3 regions of the Anaerobacillus sp. MEB173 genome follow, and region 1 is predicted to be linked to each of the others. Evidence: riboswitches for the same ligand, from Rfam matches in the RefSeq annotation. Region 1 holds a riboswitch; each other region holds the start of a gene.
What was found. Region 1 has a riboswitch for cyclic di-GMP ahead of ACJ2A9_RS01495 (Flp family type IVb pilin). Riboswitches for the same ligand answer to the same signal wherever they lie in the genome.

Region 2: another riboswitch for cyclic di-GMP. It lies ahead of ACJ2A9_RS12525 (type II secretion system protein); the one in region 1 lies ahead of ACJ2A9_RS01495 (Flp family type IVb pilin).
Region 3: another riboswitch for cyclic di-GMP. It lies ahead of ACJ2A9_RS00320 (WxL domain-containing protein); the one in region 1 lies ahead of ACJ2A9_RS01495 (Flp family type IVb pilin).

The regions. Positions count from the first base shown of each region.
Region 1 is NZ_JBJMAU010000001.1:300,359-306,259, reverse strand. It holds gene parC (DNA topoisomerase IV subunit A) at 1-2,023, shown strand, start outside; gene ACJ2A9_RS01505 (DUF192 domain-containing protein) at 2,106-2,444, opposite strand; cyclic di-GMP riboswitch class I at 2,698-2,783, shown strand; gene ACJ2A9_RS01500 (Flp family type IVb pilin) at 2,868-3,035, shown strand; cyclic di-GMP riboswitch class I at 3,048-3,132, shown strand; gene ACJ2A9_RS01495 (Flp family type IVb pilin) at 3,226-3,393, shown strand; gene ACJ2A9_RS01490 (A24 family peptidase) at 3,498-3,989, shown strand; gene ACJ2A9_RS01485 (TadE/TadG family type IV pilus assembly protein) at 3,986-4,369, shown strand; gene ACJ2A9_RS01480 (pilus assembly protein TadG-related protein) at 4,369-5,271, shown strand; gene cpaB (Flp pilus assembly protein CpaB) at 5,291-5,815, shown strand; gene ACJ2A9_RS01470 (AAA family ATPase) at 5,861-5,901, shown strand, end outside.
Region 2 is NZ_JBJMAU010000005.1:136,084-141,984, reverse strand. It holds gene ACJ2A9_RS12535 (type IV pilus twitching motility protein PilT) at 1-654, shown strand, start outside; gene ACJ2A9_RS12530 (type II secretion system F family protein) at 654-1,862, shown strand; cyclic di-GMP riboswitch class II at 1,949-2,032, shown strand; gene ACJ2A9_RS12525 (type II secretion system protein) at 2,169-2,573, shown strand; gene ACJ2A9_RS12520 (prepilin peptidase) at 2,586-3,338, shown strand; gene pilM (type IV pilus biogenesis protein PilM) at 3,464-4,453, shown strand; gene ACJ2A9_RS12510 (PilN domain-containing protein) at 4,454-5,044, shown strand; gene ACJ2A9_RS12505 (hypothetical protein) at 5,028-5,708, shown strand.
Region 3 is NZ_JBJMAU010000001.1:73,437-79,337, forward strand. It holds gene ACJ2A9_RS00315 (WxL protein peptidoglycan domain-containing protein) at 160-1,224, opposite strand; gene ACJ2A9_RS00320 (WxL domain-containing protein) at 1,292-1,873, opposite strand; cyclic di-GMP riboswitch class I at 2,021-2,106, opposite strand; gene ACJ2A9_RS00325 (lysine N(6)-hydroxylase/L-ornithine N(5)-oxygenase family protein) at 2,399-3,700, shown strand; gene ACJ2A9_RS00330 (hypothetical protein) at 4,071-4,610, opposite strand; gene ACJ2A9_RS00335 (GNAT family N-acetyltransferase) at 4,934-5,467, shown strand.

The DNA.
Region 1 (5,901 bases):
GGAAACCGTCGATTTTATCCCGAACTTTGATGATTCACTCGAAGAGCCGGTTGTCTTACCAGCAATGTATCCAAATTTGCTTGTCAATGGTTCAACTGGGATTTCAGCCGGATATGCAACGGATATTCCACCGCATCATTTAGGTGAAGTTATTGATGGTGTCATCTTGCAAATGGAAAACCCATCTGTTTCATTAGATGAGTTGATGAAAATTGTAAAAGGGCCAGATTTTCCAACTGGAGGAACGATTCAAGGGAAGGATGGCATCCGTAAAGCATACGAAACAGGTAAGGGAAAAGTTGTTGTTCGCGGGAAAACAGAAATTGAAACGGTTAAAGGTGGAAAACAGCAAATTGTCATCACTGAAATTCCTTATGAAATTGTTAAAGCGAACCTCGTAAAGAAAATGGATGAGCTTCGTTTGGATAAAAAAGTTGACGGGATTGCTGAAGTACGTGATGAAACAGACAGAACAGGACTTCGAATTGTCGTTGAATTACGAAAAGATGCCGATGCGAATGGCATTTTAAACTATTTATATAAAAATACAGATTTACAGATTTCATATAACTTTAATATGGTGGCGATCTACAACAAAACACCACAGCTAATGGGCCTAAAAAAGCTGCTGCAAGCATACATTGACCATCAGAAGGACGTTGTAACAAAGCGTTCTAAGTATGAATTGCGCAAAGCTGAGGAGCGTCAGCATGTAGTTGAAGGTCTCATCAAAGCGATTTCAATTCTTGATGAAGTGATCGAAACGATTCGCGCCTCCAAGGATAAGCGTGATGCAAAGGATAACTTAATCGCCCGTTTTGGCTTTACTGAGGCTCAATCAGAAGCGATTGTGACATTACAGCTATATCGCCTTACGAATACCGATGTGACTACACTTGAAAAAGAGGCTGATGAACTCGATAAGAAGATCAAGCAACTTCAAGAAATTTTAGGCAGTGAAAAGAAATTAATTTCTGTTATTAAGAAAGAGCTGCTTAAAAATAAAAAGCAGTTTGTTGATGAGCGTAGAACTGTGATCGAGGATGAGATTGAGGAAATTAAGATCAACTTGGAAGTAATGGTTCCTCAAGAAGACACGGTGGTAACAGTCACGAAGGACGGCTATGTAAAACGGACGAGCCCGCGCTCATATGCCGCCTCAAACGGGGAAAGTCCCGGAATGAAAGAGACGGACAGGCTGCTTGCTCACTTTGACATGAGTACAACCGATACGCTGTTACTGTTTACGAAAAAGGGAAATTACTTGTATATTCCAGTCCATCAGCTTCCGGATATACGCTGGAAGGATAGCGGTCAGCATGTCGCAAATATTGTCACGATGGAACGTGATGATCAAATTATTCAAGCCATTCCAATTCAAGAATTTAATGGCGGTTATTTCCTTCTGTTCATAACGAAAAAAGGAATGATTAAAAAGTCAGAGCTGACGTTATATAAAGCACAACGAACTTCAAGGGCACTAATGGCATTAAAATTAAAAGAAGAGGATGATGAAGTCGTTGATGTCTTTTTAACCGATGGAACAAATGATGTTTTCCTTGTTACTCATTTTGGCTACGGACTCTGGTACAGTGAAGAGGAAGTCAGCATTGTCGGTCAACGTGCTTCAGGTGTAAAAGGGATTAATTTAAAAGAAGATGATTTAGTTGTGAACGGCAAAGTGATTGCGACTGATCAGTATGCTGAATTATTCGTTGTCACACAACGGGGTGCGATGAAGAAGATGAAATTAAGTGAGTTTGAGAAGACGTCACGTGCAAAGCGCGGTCTAATCATGCTCCGGGAATTAAAGCGAAATCCACATCGTATTGTTGCTTTTGAAGTAATAACTGAAGGGGACGAACAAATGTTCATACAAGCTGAAAAAGGTCATATTGAAGTCATAGATTCACAGCAATTAAACCCAACCGACCGATACAGTAATGGTTCATTTGTTCTTGATGAAAATCAAGTCGGACTGGTTGTTGATGTATGGAAAGAAATTGTACCGGAAAAAGAATAGTAAGGTGAAAATAACTATCAAACGGAGCTACCTCTGTTTGATAGTTATTTTTTGTTCGGGGTAATGTTCTGGTGCTTTTCTGCTAAAGCTCAATTCTGTCTCCTTTTTGAATGGAATATTTTGAAATGGTACCAGCCGGTAACTCGATTGCTGCTTTTGCATTTTTTACCGGAAAAATTGCTGTCCATGGTTTTACATGTTCCTTAACAAAAACAATTTCATTATTGGCATTTATAAATACAACATCGATCGAGAAAAACATAAAAAACATATGAATCGAATTACATGGGGAAAGTATTATTCCTTCATTAACAATCGGCTTAAAACGAAACATTAACCCTTTTGTTCTTTGAAAAAATGTATCATAATTTGAAATTGTTATTGGAATATTATGTATTTGATTCCCTGAAATTAATTTCATTTCCTCACGACCTTTTACTCTATCTCATAATTAATAGTAACAAACATTAAAAAAACGTAGATATAACGGACTTATTTTATTAAGATTGAGCGTATTATATGTAAAATAAACGATTTAATATAGGTGTATTTTTTGGTAATAGAGGAATAATGTTGCTATTGTACAATATTAATTCGGGTGATAATATTAGTTCATAAGCAATGACACACTTCGACAACAACAAACAGGAAGCTTGTTGTTGCTTTTTATAAAATTATGATAAGGGCAAACCAAGGGAAATCTTGGGACGCAAAACTAGAGGGGCTTCATCGAAAAGCGATATGCCAGCCAGTTGCCGAAAATAGTGATCACCAGATACTATTCTTCGGGGAGTAGTATTTTTTTATGACAAAAACCAAACATTTTGAAAGGTGGTCACACGCAATGATGAACGCAGTAAAACGATTTGTAAAAGAAGAAGAAGGACAAGGAATGACAGAGTACGGCTTAATTTTAGGAGTAATTGCAGTTGGAGCAATTGCAGCATTCGTTGCCTTTGGAGATGCATTAAAAACTAAGGTTGAAGCGTTAAAAGACTCTATCTTAAATTAATAGATAAATAAAAAATGATAAAGGCAAACCAAGGGAAACCTTGAGACGCAAAACTAGAGGGGCTTCATCAAAAACGATATGCCAGCCAGTTGCCGGAAATAGTGATCACATTGATACTATCTTCGGGGGTAGTATTTTTTTATGACATTATATTAAAATAATTTTATATTCTGAAGGGTGGTCACACGCAATGATGAACGCAGTAAAACGATTTGTAAAAGAAGAAGAAGGACAAGGAATGACAGAGTACGGCTTAATTTTAGGAGTAATTGCAGTTGGAGCAATTGCAGCATTTGTTGCCTTTGGTGATACTTTAAAAACAAAGGTTGAGGCACTTAAAGAGTCTGTTCTGAAATAAGGGTCATTACTTATTACTAAATTCCTAACAACTATTATATGTTAATTCTAAAAATCCTACTTTATCTACAGCAGAAAGTAGGATTTTTTTCGAGGTGATCTTTCATGACAATTGCAATCCTCTTTATCATTTTAGCTATTTCATTCTTTACTGACTTGAAAAACAGAAAAATTTTCAATGTTGTTACATTTCCTGCTATCTTGTTAGGTTTTATTATTAACACTGCAACACTCGGCTGGGAAGGGTTTTTATTTAGTTTATTTGGCTTCTTAATGGGATTTGGGTTATTAGTGATCCCTTATGTGTTAGGAGGAATGGCCGCAGGTGATGTCAAGCTACTTATGGCAATTGGTGCATTACAAGGAACAGGTTTTGTTTTCGGTTCCTTTATCTATATTACAATCATTGGCGGAATGATTGCCTTCGTCATTTTACTTAAGCAAAAAGAGCTAATAAATACGTTAAAGCGAATTTTCTTTTCAGCTCAACTTAGATCACTGGACAGTTTGAATAAAAATGAATACCATCATGCTTTTCCCTACGGCGTGGCGATCGTTTTAGGTACAGTTTGCTACACGGGAGTGAATGTATTTTGATTAGATCACAAAAAGGTCAAGCAACTGTTGAATTAGCTTTATCATTAACGATACTCTTATTTTTATTGTTTGGAATTATTGACTTCGGTCGTATATTCCATTCTTATCTTACTCTTGAGCATGCAGGACGGGAAGCTGCCAGAGTAGCGAGTGTTGGTGGAACGGATGCACAAATTCATGAAAGGATAAGTGCAGCTGCTCCAACCTTAACATCAAGTGCAATGAACGTTTCAATCTCACCTTCAAAGGGAAGTCGATCGCGTGGCACATATGTCACCGTTCATTTGTCTTATCCAGTAACATTCTCCATTCCATTGTTTAAAGAAATATTACCTGAAACCGTAGTGCTGCAATCGAAAACGGTAATGAGGATTGAATGATGCTGAATAACTTTCTAAAAAAAGAAGATGGTGCTGTTATTGTTTTAGTGGCATTTAGTATGTCAATTTTTATCGGGTTTATGGCTTTAGTCCTTGATGCGGGTTCCCTTTACCTTGAAAAAAACAGACTCCAAAAAATCGTTGATGCGGCGGCATTAGCGGGTGCGCAGGAGCTTCCGAGTTTTCATGCCAAAGCACAAGGAGAAGTCAATAAAACGATACAATTTAATCAAGGTGATTTGAGTCATTTTTCAACAAGGATTCAAAATACATCCATTGAGGTCACCGCAAATAAACAAGCAACAATGCACTTTGCGACTGTACTCGGAATTAGTGAACCAACCATCCAAGCAAGGGCGAGAGTTGACTTACTCCCAATCCAATCTGGAATAGGAGCGATTCCTTTAGGCGTTCAACCAACTCATAATTTAGCTTTTGGTGTTAGTCAAACGTTAAAGGTCAGTGATTCGGCTAGTGGGAACTTTGGGGCAATCGCCTTAACAGGTCCCGGTGCCAAAAACTACACGACGGATTTAATGAATGGGTATGGATTTGAGTTAAAGGTAGGGTCAACCTTAAGTACGGAAACCGGAAACCTTGCCGGGCCGACGAGGGATGGGATACAACCGAGGATATCAGCTTGTCCCAATGCTACCTATTTAAATTACCCACCAGGCTGTGCTCGTGTTGTGCTCGTCCCAATTTATGAGCCGGTTCAATTGGATCAAAATCAAATAAAACAAGTTCGTGTTGTTGGTTTTGCTTCATTTTTTATCGAAAGTGTCTCTTCAACAAACCAAGGTGCAGAAGTTGTAGGACGGTTTATACAGGTTGCTCAATCAGGTGAATCTTCTCCAAATCAATCCAATTTCGGAACATATGGATATAAACTTACACAGTAAATAGGTGATGAACGTGAATATGAAAAAACTTTGGATGCTGGCTATCACATTTGGCATGGTGATGTCCATTTTGATCTATCTAGTAGCCTCCCAAGATGAAACAAATGAACAGTCAGTAATGGCAGCCCAGGAAGTAGTAGAGGAAACAAGTCCTGAGGAGGACCCAGTGGATGCCTTTGAAATTGAAGCAGGAAAAAGAGCGATGTCGATTGCAGTAAATTCTATTCAAAGTGTGTCAGGCTTTGTGAGACCAGGATCTTACGTTGATATTGTCGCTGTACTACCTTTACCAACGGATGAACATACATCATCACAAGTGATTCTCAGCAATGTAAAAATCATAGCGGTTGGCAAAACAGTAACAAATGAGCCAGATGCGAATCAGGAGCCATATGAAATGGTTACCCTAGAAGTAAGTCCGTCTGAAGGGGCGACACTTGCTTATGTACAAGAAATTGGTGTGATGACTCTTATGCTTCGCGGAGGAGAAGATGAGGCCCCTTCACCACAGGTGAAAATATCCTTAGAGCAATTAATGAAATAGGCGTTTTAACTGCCCGTTGTTCAGGATAAAAGGAATGATACGAATATGAGAATGAATTATTTTATTTTATCTGAAAAAAGAATGTA
Region 2 (5,901 bases), on a different contig from region 1:
ACGGGACCAACCGGATCTGGGAAATCAACGACACTTGCAGCAATGATTGATTATATTAACAGGAAACAATCGAAGCACATTATTACTCTTGAAGATCCAATTGAGTATTTACATAAGCATCGATTTAGTATTATTAATCAGCGTGAAGTCGGCTTTGATACGTTAAATTTTGCCAATGGATTACGGGCAGCATTACGACAAGACCCTGATATCATTTTAGTTGGGGAGATGCGTGATTTAGAAACGATTTCAACGGCAATAACGGCAGCGGAAACAGGACATTTAGTGTTGGCAACGCTTCATACGAGCAGTGCACCGCAAACGATTGATCGTATTATTGACGTGTTTCCATCGCATCAGCAGCCGCAAATCCGGATTCAGCTTGCAAGTGTTCTTGTTGGTATACTTTCACAGCGACTGTTCCCACTCTCAAATGGGAAAGGGCGAGTGGCAGCAACGGAAATTTTAGTGAACCAGTCTGCGGTTGCGAACTTAATTCGAAATGAAAAGAATCATCAAATTAAAAGTGTGATGCAAACAAGCAGAGCGAGTGGGATGCAGACGATAGAAATGTCGATCAAAGAACTGGTTGATCAACAGAAAATATCCAGAGAAGTTGCCGAAAGTTTCCTCGGTGAAGGAGTGGCGTACTAGTGTCGTATTACAGTTATCTCGGCAAAGACCGACTTGGACGAAAAAAGAAAGGGACGATTGAAGCCGAATCAAGGTACCGGGCGTTTCAGCAGTTAAAGGAAAAGGGAATCCTGGCGATTGAAGTTGTTGAAACAAAACCAAGCATCTGGAAGCAGGACATTTCCATTGGCGGCAACAGTGTGAAGCATCAGGACTTTGTTATTTATTGCCGTCAATTTGCAACGCTCATTCGTGCCGGCGTGACCGTGATCGATTCAACTCGAATTCTTGCCAAACAGACAAGCAGCAATTTGCTGAAAAAAGTGTTAACAGAGGTTGAAGAAGACTTACAAAAGGGAACATCGATTTCTGCAGCGATTGAAAAACACCCAAAAGTCTTTCCGCCGATGTTTATCAATATGGTTCATGCGGGCGAAGTCAGTGGAAATCTCGATGATACATTAGACCGATTAGCCACTTATTTTGAAAAACAGTATCAGCTAAGAAAAAAAGTCCAATCAGCACTTAGTTATCCGATTGTAATCGGGATTGTCACCGTGTTTGTCGTTATGTTTCTGCTCGGACAAGTAATTCCGCAATTTGTCGATATGTTTGCGAGCTTTGATGCCGAATTACCGTGGATTACACAGTTAGTCATGAGTCTCAGTGATTGGGTGCAACGGTTTTGGTGGATCTTATTAATAATCATTATTGCACTTTTTGTAGTTTTTCGTATATTATATAAAGATGAGCAGTTCAAAATGCTTACGACTTATGGTCTGCTTAAAATGCCGTTATTCGGTAAACTTATGCAGCGGTCCGCACTCGCCCGGATGACAAGAACGTTATCATCATTATTCTCAAGCTCAGTTCCGATCTTACAAGCATTAACAATTGTGACAAAAGTCGTAGATAATCCAGTCATCGGTAAAGTATTGCTAGAAGCACGAGACAGTTTAGAGAAAGGGAATTCATTGACCGTTCCCCTTGAAAAAAGCTGGGTCTTTCCACCTCTAGTTACGCAAATGATCTCAATTGGCGAAGAGACAGGCTCACTCGACTTAATGCTTGAGAAGGTCGCTGACTTTTATGAAGCTGAGGTTGAAGCAACTGTTGATGCGCTAAAGTCACTTATTGAACCATTAATGATCGTTGTCTTAGCGGCAGTTGTTGGGGTAATTGTGTTAGCCATCATGGTACCAATGTTTGAAATTTTCAACTCGATTTAAAAGCAGATGTCACTAATATTTCACTATTATTTCCTAGGTAAATTGGTATAATTTTAGTGAAGACAGGAAACGACAATTAGATTATGATATTAGAGGAATGTGATGAGTCATTATCTGTATGTGGGCACTTGGATGATGAGGAGCAAGTAGTGCAACCGGCCATTTTTTATGTTGATGTATGCAATGTAAAAAAGGCTTTTTTAATTTTGTACTTTGGAAATAGTAATACGTAAAGAATCAACACTTTACTTTATTTATATCTTTTTATCATTTTAAGAAAAAAGTAAAACAAGGGAGGAATAATAAATGATAAAGAAAATGAAGTTAATGAAAGACCAGCGAGGATTAACACTAATCGAGCTTTTAGCAGTAGTTGTTATTTTAGGGATTATTGCAGCGATTGCGGTGCCTAGTATTGGCGGTATAATTGAGAACTCAAAACAAAATGCGGCGGTTGCTAATGGGGAGATGCTTGCTAGTGCAGCTAGATTATATGCTTCAGCAGGTGGGAATACTACTACCATTGATAAAACTGAGCTAAAAACATACTTAGAAAGCGGTATTAATGACCCGTGGACAAAAACAGCGGTTGCTGATGATAACTGGACTGTTACTTTTACAAATAATGTACCAACCATTTCAATAACCTATTCAAAAGGGAGTGTTGCTGGTGCTGCGGGAAATGTTACTTATACAGGACCTACAACTTAAAGGACTGATCCCATGACAACATTCCTTTATCTCTATCTTTTTGCCCTAGGCTTAGTCCTAGGCTCTTTTTTTAATGTAGTTGGGATTCGGGTGGCGGATGGGGAGTCGATTGTGACTCCTCGCTCCCATTGCCCGACATGTGAGCGGACGCTGAATTGGTACGAGCTTATTCCAGTCTTATCATACATACTACAAGGCGGCAAGTGCAGAGGCTGCCGCATATCGATTTCAATTAAATACCCTTTTTTTGAATTGCTGACGGCAGTTCTTTTTGTGTTTTCATTTTATATTATCGGTTTTGGGAAAGATTTAATTTTAGCACTATGTCTAGTTTCATTGCTTGTTATTATTTCCATCTCTGATTTTCATAGGATGTTAATTCCGAATAAAATCTTGCTGTTTTTCTTTTTGCTTTTTATTCCTATTCAGTTCATTGTTCCTCATCAGCCGTGGTGGGACGGGATTGTCGGCTTTTTTGTCGGTGGTATTCTCCTGTTTCTCATAGCCCTGGCTAGCAGGGGCGGTATGGGAGGAGGCGACATTAAACTCTTTGCACTGCTCGGCTTTATTCTGGGGATCAAAGGTGTACTGTTAGCGTTCTTTTTTTCGACATTGTTTGGAGCGGTCTTTGGTAGTATGCTAATGTTAGTAGGAAAGGTAAAACGAGGCAAACCGATGCCCTTTGGCCCCTACATCGCCCTAGGCACCCTAACCGCCTACTACTACGGCGAACAACTATGGAATTGGTACATACAACTAATCTAATTTAGAATTGAGAATGTAGAATTTAGAATTAGCCTGAGCATTTTCAAAGTAGCGTCTTTGAGAGACTTTCAACAATTCTAAATTCTAAATTCTACATTATAAATTAACAATTGGAGTGACATGCGTTGTCTTTATTTTCTTTTAAACCTAATAAGAAGATTGTGAGCTTGGCGTTGAATGATTATGTAATTCGGATGGTTGAAAATCATACGCATACTATAGCTGGTGTGAAGCGATGGAAGGAAAAGCGTTTACCTGATGGTGTGATTGTGAATGGCAAAATTGTTGATGATGCTGCATTAGTACAATTTCTAAAGGAATGTGTCATTGAATGGGGGATAAAAAAGCGGCCGATTTTATTTTACGTACCTGATTCAACGGTGATCATGCGGAAGGTTGAGATCCCAACCAATATTCCTGAGGAAGAAATCAACGGCCATTTTATGCTTGAGCTGGGGACTTCACTGCATTTACCGTTTCAAAATCCAATTCTTGATGTGTATCCGTTTCCTCTAGAGGAAGGGAAGAGGACACGAGCGGGTGTGTTATTTGCGGCACCAGAGGATGAGGTGCTGAAATATAGTGATGTGTTAGAGGAAGCAAAGCTGGAACCTGTTGCTGCTGATATTTCGGCTTTAGGACTTTATCGCTACTTTTACGAGAGTGATCTTGCAATGCGCGGGCAAAATTATTTATTTGCTCAATTTGATATACATACGGTGTCAATTAGCATCTTTTCAAATCATTGTCCGGAGTTTCTTCGCTTTGAAGCCTTGACAACGGAGGATAATGATCATTGGACAAGTCAGCAAACGATCGAAGGTGAGCTGCGCTGGAAATACAATGGTGATATGGAGACGATGTGGGGACAAATTCATGACCAACATCTTGAAATTGAACGGATGTTGAACTTCTATAAATTTTCGATGCATCAAGGTAATAAAGAAGTTAATCAAGTCATCATTACAGGTGATCATCCGTATTTGGAGGATATTCAACAGCGTCTTGATGGGATCATCGGTATACCTGTGTCCATTTTGCCAAAGCATGATGATTTGCACGTTAGCCGGCCATTTATTCCTGTTGTAGGGCTGTCCTTGAAAGAGGTGAACTAGTTGTTAGTAGATATTAACCTATTGCCGAAAAGGCTTAGAACAAGCTCTTTTCTTATTGTTTTATTAGGAGTATTCGTTTTAATTTGGCTTTTAATGCTTACTGTCTTTATGTTTGTTTATTTTGATTTGCGTGGTGATATCGAAGCGGCCGAAGTGAGGAAGGCACAGCTCATAGAACAACGGCTGGAGCTTGAACAACAGCAAGCATCTACAGTGGGCCGCCATAACGTGACCTTACAGGAAGCTGTTGAACATATCGAAAAACTTACAGTTCCTACGACGATTTTAATTGATGATTTAATGAACTGTTTACCTGATCATGCTTATTTAAGTACGTTTAGCTATAACAATGGACTGGCAGCTATTCAAACGCAATTCGAAACGTTAGAGGATATATCGCTTTATGTGACACAATTAACGGAATCACCGTTTCTTGTTGATGTAAAGGTGAATACAATTACATCATTTGAGTTTGATTGGGAAGATGAAGGGAATCATTCTGTTATTCCTCGTTATGATGTGAATTTTACGCTTGAAGTAGACCGCGGAGAGCTTGTAAAGGGGTTGAAGCAGAATGAACGAATGGATTAGTGAAAGAAGAACAATTGTCATCGTTGGATTAGCTGTCCTTTTTCTCATTTTGGCTATGTTTTATTATTTCCTGCTTCAACCTGCACGAGAACAGTTGAAGCAGGAGGAACAGGCAATTGCTTTTGAGCAGCAATTGATCGATGCGCTAGAAAAAAGAGGAGATCGTGATGTACAGCCGGAGGAAAATACGGCAATGCTTGAGAGGAGAGTTCCACTTCACCGTGCTGTTGATCAATACTTGCTTTCTCTTCAAGCCGTTGAGGCGGTATCAGGAACAACAATAAATTCTGTTTCGTTCAGTCAGTATGGCGGTGAACTTACGGAAGCAGATGAGACGTACACTGTTATTGATGAATATGAAGAGTTCCAAGAAGAGGCCGCGAGTATCGGGCAAAGAAAAGATGAACCAGTAGAAGAAGCTGTAGAGGTTGTTCATCCAGAGGAAATACAGACGATTCGTTTAAGTTTGAATGTGACATCGCCAGACTATGACAGCCTAATCGATTTTATTGAGGAATTAGAGCAAGCAGAGCGGATTACAAATATTCATACCGTTAATTTCACTGCACCGGGTGAAGAAGGATTGTTCTTCACAGATGAAGAGGACCAAGACCTGTCATTTACCATTGATCTGTCAATATATTATTATGAAAATGAAATGTGACAAAACCTTCAAGAACAAGACGACAAAAGTCTTGTTCTTTTTTTACCCGATTATGATAAGGTTTAATTATAATTTAGAATTTAAAATTTAGAATGTAGAATTGGTGAATGCTATTCCTAGCAGCTTTTTCAGTTCACAACAACTTGCAACTCCAAACTCCATTACTTTAAACTAATTTTACATTTTAAATTAA
Region 3 (5,901 bases), 230 kb from region 1:
AATATAGTATTAGCCGGTGAAATTTTACAACGAGTAAAAATTTCACCGGCTTTGATTATTGTTGAATAAAAATATGAACAACTTCTGATAAAAAATGGAAGAAGACGAGTAGCAGAACATTAAATAGTCTAATAAGAAACCTCATCATGATAGGCTTTCTTACGTATCATTTGGATCTTGAATGGGATACTTACGGTCTTTTCTTTGTGGTTTAGATCGCTTCATCATCCAAAGTAAGATCACAACGATAACAAGGAGTAGAGCAATAATTACAGTTGTCCATGGGAATGTCTTAGGAGCAATTTCAACTTCTCCACGTTCTTCCATCTTTTCCTGTGTCTCTTTGACTTGCTCATTTCTAATCGAAACAGTCTGCTCATAGGTTTGAGTTTGTCCATTTACATTAAGAGTAAATGTTACGTTGTAATCATCAGGTTCTAACGTTCCTTCTGACCATCTTATCGGGTAATGAAAGGCTGTCATGGGAGCCATTTTAAATGATGGCATGTCTCCTGTAAGGGAAAATGGTTCATCTTTACTTTTTGTAACTTTATATGTTCCTGAGATATTTGACACGATAACGGGATGTGAGTTACCCATAGGGACCATAATTGCCATTTGTTCAGGAGAGTAATGTGGACTTTCAAAGGTTAATGAAGGTGTTTCTTTATAATCTGTTATATCCACTTGTACTCCAAGGTTTACGGCTCTATATTGGTCGATTAGTAGTTGGGAATCTTCTTCCTTCTTAGTCAATTCTTCTGTGCCCTGAAAAACTCGGAATTCTATACTCCCAAGTAACGTACCATTTATGTCTGGAACATTGACAGAAAACTCAACAACCTCTGAACCCAAAGGACTGAGTGTTAATTCCTTAGGGTTTTTCACAAATTTAGTAAACTGAAACTCATCATTGGTGATTGCTGTTCCTTCTAAAATAGGTTCTGTTTGATATAGAATACCTTGATTTCCACTATAAGCATTTAAACTGCGAATCGTTACGTTCAATTCTTTATCACTGTCGTTGATCACTCTTGCTTGTAACGTGACAGTCTCATTCGGATTACCTTTTAAGTGGTAATAACCTTGATTCCCAATTTGAGATTCAGGAAAAATCGGCTCTACCCGAAATTCAAAATCATTTCCTTCTGCATAAACCAAGAAAGAAGGGAATGATAAAAACATAATGGATAATAGTATCCAATGGATTTCTCGGATTTTCAATCGTACCACTCCTAAAATAAAAAAGTCCTCCTTAGTATTGGAGGACTTTCAAAAAATTAACCATTTATTAAGGAGCAGTGTTTAGAGAAACGGTTGCTTCCGTTTTGTAAGTTTTTGCATATGCATTGGCTGGAATTGTTAGTTCTACACCTAAGTTACCGAACGAAAATGATCCCATACCACCATCAATTTGAGCAGATAAAAGTTTAACTGTACTTCCTGTATCTAAAGCTGTATCTAGAGAAACAGGCGTAATTGTTGAAGTTTCTGATGACGTTGTATCCTTTTGAGCGATAGTTGGTACTGTTTTTACTTTTAGAGTGTTTGTAGCAAGTGCCTTACCATTTGTTACATAAACATTATCTACAGTGTCAAATTCTTTGAATTGTGCTAAAGTCATTGATACGTTCCATCCTGATCCAGTTCCACGAGCATCCGTAATGTCAGCAATTGTCCAGTCTGCAGATGTTGTAATTTGAGTACCGTTAAGTGTTGCAGAAAGTGGTGCAAATGTAACGCCTCCACCAGTTAAATCTCCACCTGTTACAGTAGATGTAGTAGAAGCGAATGATTGTGTGCTGAATGCAGTTGCTGCAATACCGAACGCCATAGTAGTAGCAATTACTTTTTTGAATAAAGTTTTTTTCATTTTGTTTCCTCCCACAGATTGATTGTTTGATTGATTTATAGAAAAGAACTTGTTTTTCTCCATTAAAAAATCCCTCCAAAACAAATTTTGATTTGAATCGGAAGAATATTGAATTTCAACTCGTATTGTGAGTATCATTCTCCATTCTTCAGCGGCCCAGCCACCATAGTGAAATTCACCTTAGGTCTGTAACTTTGCGCCCCAATCTTTAAACTGGTTTGCCTTTAATAAAGAAATGAGAACGATTTTTGACTCTCTGTATCTATGTCGAATTTTGTCGTCCGTCACTCTCTGAAACTAATATTACTCTGTAAATCAAAAAAAGGATATACATCAAATTATTCCAGTGTAACATTCAGAAAAATAGAGTTAAGAAATGGACTCTTTATTTGATGAAGCTACTTTAAAGGTTATACTCGTTGATGATTAGTAAAGATAATTCAACAAGTAACAGGCACTTTTTTGAATCTTTTTCTCTATTCTTATCATAATAAAAAGATAAGATGATTGAGGGAGGAAAGTATGATGGATTCAAAAGTGTATGATTTAATCGGAATTGGAATTGGACCTTTTAATTTAAGTCTTGCAGCATTGCTTGATGATCATTCAGAGGTTCAATCACTCTTCTTTGATCAAAAACCTCAATTTAATTGGCATCCAGGGATGTTAATTGTCGGGACAAGACTTCAAGTTCCATTTATGGCTGATTTAGTAACATTAGCTGATCCAACGAATCAGTATAGCTTTTTAAATTATTTATCCGAAAAAAATCGAATGTATCCGTTTTACTTTTTACAGCGTTTAGATATCCCGAGAAGAGAATATAACGATTATTGCCAATGGGCTGCCGCCAAGTTGTATAATTGTTGTTTTGGTAAAAGAGTAACTGAACTTGAGTACATAGAAGATAAAGAAGTTTTTAGCGTAATAGTCGAAGATATTGAAAAATCTGAGGAAAAAGAATATAGATGCAAGAGCCTCGTGTTGGGTACAGGAAGCACACCGGTTATACCAAAATCATTTCAAGTTGATTCTGAAAAGAATGTTTTTCATACCTCTAAATTTTTACAGTATAAAGAAAGTTGTCGAAATGCGAAATCCATCACAATTATTGGGTCCGGTCAAAGTGCTGCAGAGGTATTCCGTGAATTATTAAAGGAAAGAATGGAGCACCAATACCAATTAACGTGGATTACTCGGTCAAGAAGCTTTTTGTCAATGGAAGAGTCAAAGCTGAGTGTTGAGCAATTTTCTCCTGACTATGTGAATTATTTCTATAAGTTTCCTCAGGAACAAAAAGATAAAATTTTTGCATCACAAGATTTATTATACAAAGGAATTAGTTCACATACGATTACCGATATTTATAATTTACTATATGAACATTCCGTTTCAGGGGAGGACATGAATGTAAAACTTCAGGTTTTAACGGAAGTTAATGGAATAAAAGAAAAGAATGGAAAATGTGAAGTTTTCTGCACACAGTGGCAGCAAAATAAAGATTTTACCCACGAAAGTGAAGTTGTCATTGTGGGTACAGGCTACCGTCCGATTGTTCCGGAATTTATAAAAAAGAACTTAGGGGAATACATGTTTTGGGATGAACAAGGTAGATATGAAGTAGAAAAGGATTATCGTTTACGTTTAAAAATCCCAAATCAGATTTATGTTCACAGCGGAATTTCACATTCTCATGGGGTTGGATCAACAAATTTAGGACTTGCTGTACATCGAAATAAGATTATCATTAATGATTTATTAGGAAAAGAGATTTTTCCGATCTATGATAAATATGTATTTCAAAATTTTGATGCGGATAAATTTTAGAACTATTTACTGCACAGTAAAATTCTCCAATTCTAGGTGATTTTGTGAAAAGGTTTACTTCAGCTAAACATGAACTAATATTCTTAAGAGCAATATAAAAACCATCTTTATTATTAATAATAGTCAGGCTGCCGAGAATGTCTCGGCAGCCTGTTTAATTTAATTTTTAAATAAGGATTAAAATTTAAAGTTACTTTAGAATATAATTGTCAATAGTTACTGTTACCTTAAATTAATAGTAAAGGGGAATGTAAATTGAAGGTTACTAGAATTTTGTTATACGTTTTTGTATTGGTTAATATTGTTGGTTTAATCTATTGGATTATTACTATGTTATAAGACCTTTTTAATTTAAAGTACTATTCACTACTTAAGAATTACTAAAAATTTTTTCTTTATTTGAAGTCATGGAGATAATTTTTTCTTTTTCGTTTCTATTGATGGTCAAAAGAGTATCTAAATTAAAATACTTATCAAGACTTAAGTGATATACATCTGATTTGAAAATAATTAATGAAAATGCATTTGTATAAAGAATAAGACTAATTACATTCATATTTCCAGAAAGGATAAAGTTAATGTGCATAAAGATACAAGCAAGGATAGAAGGTATAGTAAGTAAACCTGATATAAGAAATATCCCAAGTATGATTTGTGCAATTGGAATAACGTAGTTTAAAATCAGCACATGTTCTAAAGCTATATTCTCTATGAAAGTTTTATAAAAGATTGGGACATTGGAATTTTGTAATGAATTTATCAGATAATCATTTAAAAATATACCTGGTTCTTTAAACCATAATTTTTCTGTAATTTTGGTTACTCCTGCCAGTAACCAACCTGTTCCAAAAAGAACACGCATTAAAACAATAAGATACGGAAAAAACTTTACATTTTTTATTACTTTCATTTTAATATTCATCCTCCTAATTTTTTTGCCTAAAGGAATTTATTTTTCCTTAAGGCAAAATTTTGATCAAAAAAATTTACTAAAACTTTTATATTTATTGTCTTAAAGGCATCATATGCCTTAATGGTTAAAAAGTTTCCTTTGTCCATAAAAGTTTACCATGGGAAACAATCCGTTGTAAATAAATATATACAACGGATTGACTTGATGAAATGTGCAACAAATGTATTCATTTTCAGGTGACTTTTTGAAGGAGTGTACTTAAGTTAATGCCCTTTAATTCAATAAGAATGTTTAATTTATTCTATTGTGTAATATTCGAGGTGATAAGTTTGGAGATTAGAAAAGCAACTGAAGAAGATGTATTAGGAATAGCAAGAGTTTATGTTGATGGTTGGAAAACTACTTATCGTGGGTTAGTACCAGAAGATTATTTGGATGGATTATCATATGAAGAAGCCGAACAAAAATGGCTTAACTTTTTAAACGCCGAAAATGAACCCTTTATGTATATTGCGATTAGAGAAGAAGATAATATTATTGGTTTCGTAGCAGGGAAAAGCATTGATGACGAAAATTTTGGTGGAGAATTATACGCCCTTTATCTATTAGAAGAATGTAGAGGATTGGGTGTAGGAAGGCAATTGTTTTCAGCTATTGCCAAGCACTTTAAAGAAATTGGGATTACTTCAATAATGGTGTGGGTAATGGAACAAAATAAATATGGACTTGGTTTCTATGAAAGTATGGGAGGAAAGGAATATTTTCGTAGGAAAAGTGAGTTTGGTGGAATGACCGTTGATGATGTTGCTTATGGATGGAAAGATGTTTCGGTATTATGTATCCAAGAAGAATAAAGCTAATACTTGTTCAACTGCTGGGAGCTTATTTTGAAGAAGAACACAAAGTCTACATAAAAGAGGAGGAAACCTGTTGTAATGACTAGCCATGAATTTTATATGGACTTAGCCTTACAAATGAGCGTGAAATGAAAGGTCAGACAGCCCACAATACTTTAGTTGGTTCTGTCATAGTAAAATGAGAATCGGTTTGTGGGTATCGGTACGCCAGCAATGGTTTGAAGGTACTGGTGAATTTCTAATGGTACATATTTTAGAACTAATATCCATGTTTTTAATATGTTTTCTAATGGTAAACTTAATTTCATATAAGATAAATATCGTCGACATTCCAGATTAATTTTTGATAGTGTATAAGAGAACAAAGATTCATATAGGTAAACTTATGGTTAGCCGAAATATTCTGTTTTGTATTGTTTTTAGTTTTAATA